3 regions of the Arthrobacter sp. P1_C12_2 genome follow, and region 2 is predicted to be linked to each of the others. Evidence: riboswitches for the same ligand, from Rfam matches in the RefSeq annotation. Region 2 holds a riboswitch; each other region holds the start of a gene.
What was found. A riboswitch is a leader RNA that binds a small molecule or an ion and turns the genes downstream of it on or off. The one in region 2 is predicted to bind cyclic di-AMP.

Region 1: linked by a shared signal. The riboswitch ahead of AC1DZQ_RS11570 (aggregation-promoting factor C-terminal-like domain-containing protein) and the one ahead of AC1DZQ_RS18245 (M23 family metallopeptidase) in region 2 are both predicted to bind cyclic di-AMP.
Region 3: linked by a shared signal. The riboswitch ahead of AC1DZQ_RS06710 (hypothetical protein) and the one ahead of AC1DZQ_RS18245 (M23 family metallopeptidase) in region 2 are both predicted to bind cyclic di-AMP.

What each region holds. Positions count from the first base shown of each region.
Region 1 covers NZ_JBFUAF010000009.1:72,592-75,857, forward strand. Annotated here, with positions in the region: gene AC1DZQ_RS11565 (HAMP domain-containing sensor histidine kinase) at 1-1,340, shown strand, start outside; cyclic di-AMP (ydaO/yuaA leader) riboswitch at 1,511-1,670, shown strand; gene AC1DZQ_RS11570 (aggregation-promoting factor C-terminal-like domain-containing protein) at 1,670-2,512, shown strand; gene AC1DZQ_RS11575 (hypothetical protein) at 2,604-3,209, opposite strand.
Region 2 covers NZ_JBFUAF010000020.1:22,194-25,459, reverse strand. Annotated here, with positions in the region: cyclic di-AMP (ydaO/yuaA leader) riboswitch at 1-167, opposite strand, end outside; gene AC1DZQ_RS18245 (M23 family metallopeptidase) at 304-1,122, opposite strand; cyclic di-AMP (ydaO/yuaA leader) riboswitch at 1,127-1,341, opposite strand; gene AC1DZQ_RS18240 (iron-dependent transcriptional repressor DtxR) at 1,492-2,187, opposite strand; gene serC (phosphoserine transaminase) at 2,529-3,266, shown strand, end outside.
Region 3 covers NZ_JBFUAF010000004.1:187,675-190,940, reverse strand. Annotated here, with positions in the region: gene AC1DZQ_RS06715 (sensor histidine kinase) at 1-448, shown strand, start outside; gene AC1DZQ_RS06710 (hypothetical protein) at 590-1,270, opposite strand; cyclic di-AMP (ydaO/yuaA leader) riboswitch at 1,278-1,480, opposite strand; gene AC1DZQ_RS06705 (hypothetical protein) at 1,651-1,929, shown strand; gene AC1DZQ_RS06700 (cation:proton antiporter) at 1,926-3,140, shown strand; gene AC1DZQ_RS06695 (DNA alkylation repair protein) at 3,183-3,266, opposite strand, start outside.

The DNA.
Region 1 (3,266 bases), on a different contig from region 2:
GCGTCGGGACGCTGAACGCCCGTCTGGAAGACGGCGAGGTCGGCAGCGCCGGCTTCCTGGCCGGGGACGCCACCCGCAGGGGCCTCTCCCCCGACGACAACGCCGTCCTGCTGGCGCTCACCCCGAACGGTGCGCCCGTGGACCGGACCCTCTCGGCCGGCGCGTACCGGCTCACGGCCGTGCGGGCACCCTATGGCGACGTGATTGTCACCGGGCTTCCGCTGGCGGAAAAGGAAAGCACCCTGGCCTCGCTGGTGTGGACCATGGTGGTGGTCTCTGCGGGCGGACTCGTGCTGATCGGCCTGGCCGGCACGGCCCTGATCCGGCGGACCATGAAGCCGCTGGAACAGCTCTCCGAGGTGGCCACCAAGGTCTCCCGTCTCCCGCTGGACGCCGGCGAGGTGGCGCTCGGGGTGCGCGTCCCGGCGTCGGCGGCCCATCGCGGAACTGAGGTGGGCAGCGTGGGCTACGCGCTGAACCAGATGCTGGACAACGTCTCGAACGCCCTCGAGGCGCGGCAGGAGAGCGAGATGAAGGTGCGGCAGTTCGTCGCCGACGCCTCGCACGAACTCCGCACCCCGCTCACGGCCATCCGCGGCTACACGGAGCTGATGCGGATGACCGAGCACTTCACCCCCGACGGCGAGAAATCCCTCGCCCGCGTGCAAAGCCAGTCCGAGCGGATGACCACCCTCGTGGAGGACCTGCTGCTGCTGGCCCGCCTGGACGAGGGACAGCCGCTCAAGATCTCCGACGTCGATCTCACCCAGTTGGCCATCGAGACGGTGAGCGATGAGAAGGTCATGGCCCCGGACCGCGTCTGGCAGTTGGAGCTTCCGGACGAACCCGTGGTGGTGCGCGGTGATGCGACCCAGCTTCACCAGGTCCTGGCCAACCTCCTGTCCAATGCACGCAAGCACACGGATCCCGGGACCAAGGTGGTCACCGGCGTCATGCGGTCGGCTGATGGCAGCGCCGTGGTCACCGTGACGGACAACGGCAGCGGCATCGCTCCGGAATTCATCGGCCGGGTCTTCGCCCGCTTCGCCCGGGCCGACGCCGCGCGCACCAACCCCGCCGCTATCCCGGCAAACTCAGCCGTAGCGACGGCGGGAGCCCGGTTCGGGGCCGGCGCACGCTCGGCTTCCGGCGCCGCTTCCGGGAGCCGCGGAGGTCAGGGCACGGCGACTGCCGCGCCGACTTCCGAGGGCACCAGCGGGTTGGGCCTGTCCATTGTCCAGTCGATCGTGGAGGCCCACGGAGGAACCGTCGAGGTCACGTCCCGGCCGGGCCGCACGGAGTTCGCCGTGCGGCTGCCCGCGGCGCCGCCGGCGGCGTAACCAGCCACAGAACGCCGGGCCGGCCGTGCCGGTAAATCCAGCGCAAGCCGACACCCCGGCGCTGTGACTCCTGTTACCAAAATGTGACTTATGTGGCTGGGTCCTGTAGCGTCTTTAGCGTGCGCCGCCATTGGTGCCGCATATCCGGACGGACGCCAAACTCTGCCGCTTCCCGGATTCCGCTGGACCAGGCAGAGGCGGGGGACCCAGAGTTCCCGGGCATTCTGCATTCATGCGCCCTCGGGGTGAAGCCGACACGTGATTTTCCGTGCGGCCGGATGACCTCATCCGAACCCGACAGCTAACTCCGCCGGCGTTGAGAGGCCACCATGACTGATTTCCAGGTACAAACGCGCCCTGACGGCGATTCCCATTCCCGTTCCACCAAGTCGCGCCACCGCGCCGAACCAGCCACGCAGGCCTCCGCCCTGTCCCGGCTGGGCACCGGGCTCGGCATCACCGGCCGCCGTGCCGCCGTCGTCACCGCCGCGTGCGCGCTGCTGCTGGGTGGCGGCGCCGCCAGCCAGGCGGCAGAGCCGGGCCCCCACACGGCGAACGTTGCGAGCCAGAGGGCCACAATTGCCGACCCGCTGGCCAAGCTCAACTTCGAGCGGGTCCAGGTGGCTGGGCTGACCGCTACGCTGGAAAAGAACGTGGCTCCCCAGATCTCGGAGGTTAAGTCAGTCGAAGCGCTGATCCACACCCCCGCTGCTCCCATCCCGGCAGCCGCCCCCGCACCTGCTCCCGCGGCAGCACCTGCTCCTGCTCCGGCTCCCGCGGCAGCCCCCGCTCCCGCAGCGGCACCGGCTCCTGCCCCGGCTCCCGAGGCAGCCCCCGCTCCCGCAGCGGCACCGGTTGCCGTCGACGATCCCGCCGGGGCCCAGGCTTACGCCGCGTCCCAGCTGGGCAGCTATGGCTGGGCACCCGGCCAGATGCAGTGCCTGCACAAGCTGTGGACCAAGGAATCTGACTGGAAGACCACCGCCACGAACGCGAGCAGCGGCGCCTACGGCGTGGTCCAGTCCCTGCCCGCCACGAAGATGGCGAGCGCCGGCGCCGACTACATGACCAACTACCGGACCCAGATCAACTGGGGCCTGAACTACGTCAAGTCGCGCTACGGTTCCCCCTGCGGCGCCCTGAACTTCCACTACGCACACAACTGGTACTAAACCGGCACTAACCGGCCCAAAAGAAAGCCCCGGATCCGCACGGATCCGGGGCTTTCTGTGTGTGACTGTTAGCCGAGAATGGCGGCAGTGTTCACCGGACGTTGCGCGTCAGTCTGGGCCGCACATCAGTGACCTCGTCCTCTGCAGGGAGTGCCGTGTAGACGGAATTCCCTGACGAGATCTGCCGTTTGACCTGCTCAAGCTCATCTTTGAGGAGGTCAACGGTGGCACGGTATTTTTCGAAGTCCGCCGTTCGGCGCCTGGCCACGGCGAAACTGATGCCGGCGGCGAGAATGGCAAGCGGGAAGGACACCAGCAGGGCCCAGCCGGACGCGGCAAGGAAGTCCAGCGCTACGGGAAGTGCCTGCTTGAATGCCAGGAACTCGTTCACCCCACCGACCACTCCGTTCAGAGCGGAGTCCAGGGGGCCCAGAAACTGCCCCACGACAGGCGTCCCGGAAAACGACGGAGCGCTCAGCGGCGGTTCTCCCCCCGCAGACCAGCGCGAATCACCGAAATGGTTCAGGACGTAGATCCCGGCACCCGCGTTGAGGGCTGCGAAGAGCAGGACGGAACCAAGCGCAGTCCAATAGAGCCTGCGCGGACGCCAGACGCCGGCCACAAGCGCGAAGACGGTGGCCGCAACCCAAGAAAAGATGCGGAGTTCGTCGCGGCCCATGCCGCCCAGTAGATCCAAGGAATTCCCCGCCCCTTACAGTTGGAATCAATGCTTGTTCCGGTCCCAAGCGAGCCT
Region 2 (3,266 bases):
GCCTCTCCCAATGCCTGCGAGGTGAGCTGTCGGATTCGGATGGGAGTCACCCGGCCGCGCTGCTTCCTGGGAAGCTTTGCGACTTAACCCCAAGGCCTTCTTTCGAAGGCCAAAATTGGTTCCCCCGCCCCTGCCAGACGATGTAATGCGAACGGACCTTGAGCGGTGGCAGAGCTAGGCAATCCACTCAAGAGCGCCAACTTCGGAAAAGTTGGCGTGCTTCAAACCCTACAGCAGTCTGGATTCAATGTCACATTCAGATCACGGCGTGTCACAAGAAGATGAGAGCAGCCCATCGTCTTTTTAGAGCCATCCGAGCGGGTCAACGACGTCGCCGTTGACCATCACTTCAAAGTGGAGGTGGCAGCCCGTGGAGGCGCCGGTGGTCCCGCTCATCGCAACGACGTCACCGCGGGATACCTTCTGGCCGACGTGGACCGAGGCCGAGGACAGGTGGTTGTACGTGGTCTCCAGGCCGTTGCCGTGGTCGATGACCACACGGTTTCCGCCGCCGAAGGGATGCCATCCGTTGAAGGTCACGGTGCCGCTGGCGGCTGCGTGGACCGCCGTGCCGCACTGGGCGGCGAAATCCTGGCCGCGGTGGAACTCCCCCGCGCCCCCGGTGATGGGGCTGACGCGGTAGCCGAAGGGCGAGGCCGTGACCAACTGGTCCAGCGGCGCACCAAGGGTGCCCGCCGATGCCGCGCGGGTGATGGTGCCCACAGACTGGGCGCTCAGCAGCTGCTTGAGCTTCCCGTCCGGATCGCCCTTTGTGGTGACGGCGGTGCGGCTGAAGTCAACCTTTGCAGCCGCGGCAGCCGTGACATCCGGCTGCACGGCAGCCGAGAGAGCCCCGGATCCGGCGTTTGTAGCCATCACCGGGCTCGTGACGGGGACCGTCACGGTAAGAACCAGTCCAGTTGCGGCCAGTGCGATCCCGGCCTTCTGCCCTACTCCGCTGGCCGCGGCAAATTCCGTTACCTGACGGAACGGACTGCGCCGGCGCCGCCGTTCATCGCGGTGCACGTCACGCGGGCGTTCGGCCATGTGCTCGACGACAGGACGCGGCTCCGGAGCGGGACCGGTCGCGCGGCGACGGCCCCTGGCGGTCTGGGTGGTCAAGAACGGTTCCTCTCTGGAGAGCCTGCGAAGTTAGCTGTCGGATTCGGGTCAGAGAGATCAAAGACCCGGTCCGCCGTTGCAAGCAGCCAGGCACAGAGGCATCCCCAGGGGATTCTTCGGTGGAAGCTGCTTGCCGCTGACGGACTTCACCCCGAGGCTGCCGAAGTAGCAGCCGAAAGTGGTTCCCCCGCCCCTGCCAGAAGGTGGTTCTGCGACTGATCCGCTGGCAGGGCTCGGCTTCGGATCAGGTAACGCTTTGGTATCGGTACTGGGCACTAACTATAGGCGATTAAGCCGCCCGGTAATAAATCCGTAATCGCAATTGTGCACAACTCATGGGTCGTCCCATGACCGGCGCATTGTGGCTGGTCAGGCGACTGTTACAAAGACATGCGCGGCAACCTCGGGCGGCAGTTCCAGGGCGCCCTCGATATCGGGGACGCGGACCGAGATGTACTCCCCCACCCGCTCCAGCGAAACCAGCGCGCCAGGCCTGATTCCGCCCTCGTCGAGCTGTGCCAGAAGCTCCGGTTCCACCTGGATCGGCTCCGCGAGCCGGTTGACCGTGACCCGCGAACTTGCACCGTAGCCGGCCATGGCCTCCAGCAGGTTCACGGCCCTGTCCGCGGGGGCGCCATTGGGCACGCCGCCCAGATCCGCAAGCCCTGGAATCGGGTTTCCGTAGGGTGAGACTGTCGGGTGGTTGAGCATCTCGAAAATTCTGCGCTCAACGCGTTCGCTCATGACGTGCTCCCAGCGGCACGCTTCCTCATGGACGTAGGCCCAGTCGAGCCCGATCACGTCCGCGAGGAGGCGTTCGGCCAAGCGGTGCTTGCGCATAACGCCGATTGCGCGTTTCCGTCCGGTTTCGGTCAGCTCAAGGTGCCGGTCGCCCGAAACAATCACCAGCCCGTCGCGCTCCATCCGGCCGATGGTCTGGGAGACAGTGGGGCCGGAGTGCCGGAGCCGTTCGGCGATGCGGGCGCGGAGGGCAACGATGTTTTCTTCTTCAAGTTCCAGAATGGTCCGAAGATACATCTCCGTGGTATCGATCAGATCCGTCATTCAGCTCAGCTCCTCGAGCGCAGTCCTAGCGTCATTCCCACCGTACCGCGTGCGGGCTGCATGCAGGATGCGCCCTGGCGGGAACCGCCGTACGTCAGCTGCTAGCCTAGCCTATTTTGAATTACTCCGGATAATTTTCGATCGGCCCGGAGCCCGGTCCCAGCCTCCGCCGGCCAGCCGTTCCCGTGCGTCTCAATGACCGGACTGTGACAGGCCTTTTTCCGTATCGCCGGGGGCTGTCAGGCAGAATGAAACAGGCAGAATGAAAAGGGTGTCCGTGTAGCCATCCCTGCCCGCCACCTCCCAGCCACGCTACGAACCAGCCGAAAATTGGAGCCACTGTGAGCGACACCAGCATCACGATCCCCGCCAACCTCCTGCCCAAGGACGGACGGTTCGGCGCCGGCCCGTCCAAAGTCCGGCCGGAACAGATGGACGCCCTGGCCGCGGCATCGTCGAAGCTGCTGGGGACCTCGCACCGCCAGGCACCCGTGAAAAACCTGGTCGGCTCGGTACGCAGCGGCCTCAGCGAATTCTTCCGCGCCCCGGACGGCTATGAAGTGGTGCTCGGGGTGGGCGGATCCACCGCGTTCTGGGACATTGCCAGCTTCGGACTCGTGGAGAACAAGGCGCAGCACCTGTCCTTCGGCGAGTTCGGCTCGAAGTTTGCCTCGGCTACCAACAAGGCGCCGTTCCTCGCCGAGTCCTCCATCATCAAGGCCGAACCAGGCACCCGCCCCACCCCCCGGGCGGAGGCCGGCGTCGACGTTTACGCGTGGCCGCAGAACGAGACCTCAACCGGCGTTGCCGCCCCCGTCCAGCGCGTGGCAGGCGCCGACGAGGGGTCCCTGGTGCTGGTGGACGCGACCTCGGCCGCGGGCGGGCTGGACGTGGACGTGGCGGAGTCCGACGTGTACTACTTTGCGCCGCAGAAGAACTTCGCGTCCGACGGCGGCCTGTGGCTTGGCCTGTTCTCCCCGGCGGCGCTTGAGCGGGCGGCACGGATCAAGGCCGGCAACCGCTGGATCCCCGACTTCCTGGACCTCCAGACGGCGATCGACAATTCCCGGCTGAACCAG
Region 3 (3,266 bases), on a different contig from region 2:
TGCCGCCAGCGTCGCCGGGAGCCTCCAGCCGGTGGCAGAGCAGCGGAAGGTGCGCCTGGATTTCTCCGCCGATGCCCGGCCGCTGGCCCGGATCGAGAAGAATGCGCTGCGCCGTGCCGTGCTGGCCTTGGCGGACAACGCGCTGGCCCACACGCCTCCGGGCGGCCACGTGTCCATCACGACCTCTGTCGAGCACAGACGCGCCGTGATCACCGTCGCGGACTCGGGGACCGGAATCACCGGCGTCGATCAGGCCCGGATCTTTGACCGGTTCGTGAGGACCGCCGGCAACGGCAGCTCACAGGGACAGCGGAGCTTTGGCATCGGCCTGGCCTTGGTCCGTGAGATTGCCGTCGCTGCCGGCGGCACCGTGGAGGTGGCCGCGACGGGCGACGAGGGAACCGTCATGAAGTTGACGCTTCCGCTCAGTGGGAGCGGGAATCCCTGAGGATCCTGTGCCGGGGAAAGACGCCCACCCGGATCCCGGATCCCCGACGGCGGAGACAGGAAAGACCGGCGATCGATTGCCCCCAAGGGAATCGATCGCCGGTCTTCCCGGCCTGCCTGGCCCCGGGAGGGGCCGTGCGGCTTAGGCGCGGACGAAGGTCACGCCACCGGTCGCGGTGAGCCAGGACAGCGGGTGAACCATCGTCTGGTTCGAGCCGTTCATGCCGCCGCTGACCACCTGGCCGTGGCCGGCGTAAATGCCCACATGGCCGGACTGGACCACCATGTCGCCGGGCTGCGGCGTGGCCACAACGGTTCCAAGACCAAGGAACGCGCGGGGACCGATGTCGCCAACAGGCTTACCCGCAGCGCCAAGGGCCTTTTCCACCATGGCGGTGCAGTCCTGGGTGATGCCCAGCTGGCTGTACGCGGCCGAGAGCATGATGGCGTTGCGTCCACCGGCAGCGGCCGGGGCTGCAGCCGGAGCTGCGGCCGGAGCGGCCTGCACCTGGACGGTTGCCTTGGCTGCCACCTTGGGCGCTGCTGCCGGGGCTGCTGCGGGAGCCAGCGCCGGCGCAACGGGCTGCTCGATGACCGGCGCGGCGACAGAATCGACTGCGGGGCGCTCGAAGCTGATCTTGACGCTTGAATCGGCGCTGACGGGGGCGCTGACCTGTCCCTTGACGTTAATATTCGACGCCGGGGCGGAGTCACGCTGCACAGGCGCAGTAGCTGCGTTGGCGGCCATTCCGCTGGTCAGGACCAGGCCGGATGCGGCGACGAGGACGGCGGCATGGCGCGCAAAAGTATTGACTGAAGTCATGAAAAATGTAGCCTCTCCCAATGCCTGCGAGGTGAGCTGTCGGATTCGGATGGGAGGCACCCGGCCGCACTCCCGGGCCCGTCGTGGCGGGCACTGTGCGGCTTCACCCCAAGACCTGCATATCAGCAGATCAAAAGTGGTTTCCCCGTCTCTGCCGGACGTTGATGCGAGTTACCCCCGGGCCGCGGCAGAGTTAGGCAATCGGCTGGGGAGCGCCCGTATCGGAGACAACAGGCACTCATCAACCGTAGCGCGAACCGCACCCGAATGTCACATTCAGGTAACGGGGGCACTGTGCCGTCCCCGAATTGCCCATAGGGCGRCGCCTATTCCGAACATAGGATGATGCCATCAGCACCACGCCGAAGCGGAGGCCCGAAATGAACAGCCACTGTGTCGCCATCTGCCAGTTGAGCAAACAGCCCCAAGAGGATTTCGACATCAACACCGAGCTGCTGATCCTAGACGGCGGGGACGTCCACGTGACCACATGGGACGCGGAACCGCGCGATGGAGGCTTCGACGAGCACGTTCTGAATGATCGGGTGGACGCGCTCGGGTACATGGTGGTCAATGACTGGGCCTTCCTGGACGGGAAGGCCTACGCGGTGGTGGAGCGGCGGTCGGGTCCGGGGCAGGCAGGCCGCGGCGAGCCGTGACATTTCTGTCCCTGGCGCTGATCGCCGTCGTGGCCCTGGCTGGCCCCCTGCTGGCCCTGCCGGTGCGCTGGCGGCTGCCGGTGATGCTGGGTGAGCTGCTGGCCGGCATCGCGATCGGCCGCTCGGGACTGGCCCTGGTGGACCCCGCGGACCCAACGTTCAGCCTGCTGGCCAACATCGGATTTGCGCTGATGATGTTTGTAGCCGGCACCCATGTTCCGGTGAGGGATCCGCAGATCCGGCCCGCCCTCGGCAGCGGCTCCCGCCGGGCCATTGCGGCCGCCGCGGCCGCAGTGGCAGTCGGAACCGGCATCGGACTGCTGTTCGGGACTGGACATGCTCCCCTCTACATCGTGCTGCTGGCGTCCTCGTCGGCCGCCCTGGTGCTTCCCGTCGTCGACTCCCTGCGTCTGGGTGGCCCTGATGTCATCGCCATGACGGCGCAGGTGGCGATCGCCGACACAGCCTGCATTGTGGCGCTGCCGCTCCTGGTGGACCCGCCCCACGCCGGCCGCGCGGCTTTAGGCGTACTGACGGTGTTGGGCTGCGCGGTGGCACTCTATTTTGTGCTGCGCTGGCTGGAGGGCAGAGGAATCCGCGGGCGCGTGCACCGGCTCTCGGAAAACCGCAAGTTTGCCCTTGAGCTACGGATCCAGCTGGCCGTGCTGTTCACACTCGCCGCGTTGGCGACGTACAGCAACGTGTCGGTGATGATGGCCGGCTTTTCCTTCGGTTTGGTGATGGCTGCCGTCGGCGAACCGAGGCGGCTGGCCCGGCAACTGTTCGCGCTCAGCGACGGTTTCCTTGGCCCGGTGTTCTTCGTCTGGCTGGGTGCATCGCTGACGCTCAAGGACCTGGCCGGGCATCCTGACATGATTGCCCTCGGCCTGGCCCTGGGAGCCGGGGCCCTGCTGACGCACGCCGGCCTGGCGTTCCTGGGACTCCCGCTGCCCCTCGGGGTGCTGTCGGCGGCCCAGCTTGGCGTGCCGGTGGCGGCGGCGAGCATCGGCACGCAGCTGCAGGTCCTGCTCCCCGGGGAGGCCGCTGCCCTGCTGGTGGGTGCACTGGTCACCATCGCCGCGGGCGCTGTGGCCGGGTCACGGGCGGCCAGGACGTTCGCGTTGCCGGCAAATACCGGGGGCAGGTCCGGGGAAGCCGGCAGCGCCGTCGGGCAGGGCGATCCGGGCGGTCCGGGAGATCCGAAAGTCTGAATATCTGAACTACAGCCGATCGGCGGTAGTTGGGTCGGATCGTCAATCTCCAAGAGGCGTGAATTGCAGCTCCGGCCTCCGCTTTGCCATCTCTGCCAGGACCCGGGAGACCGCGTCCCGGGCCGC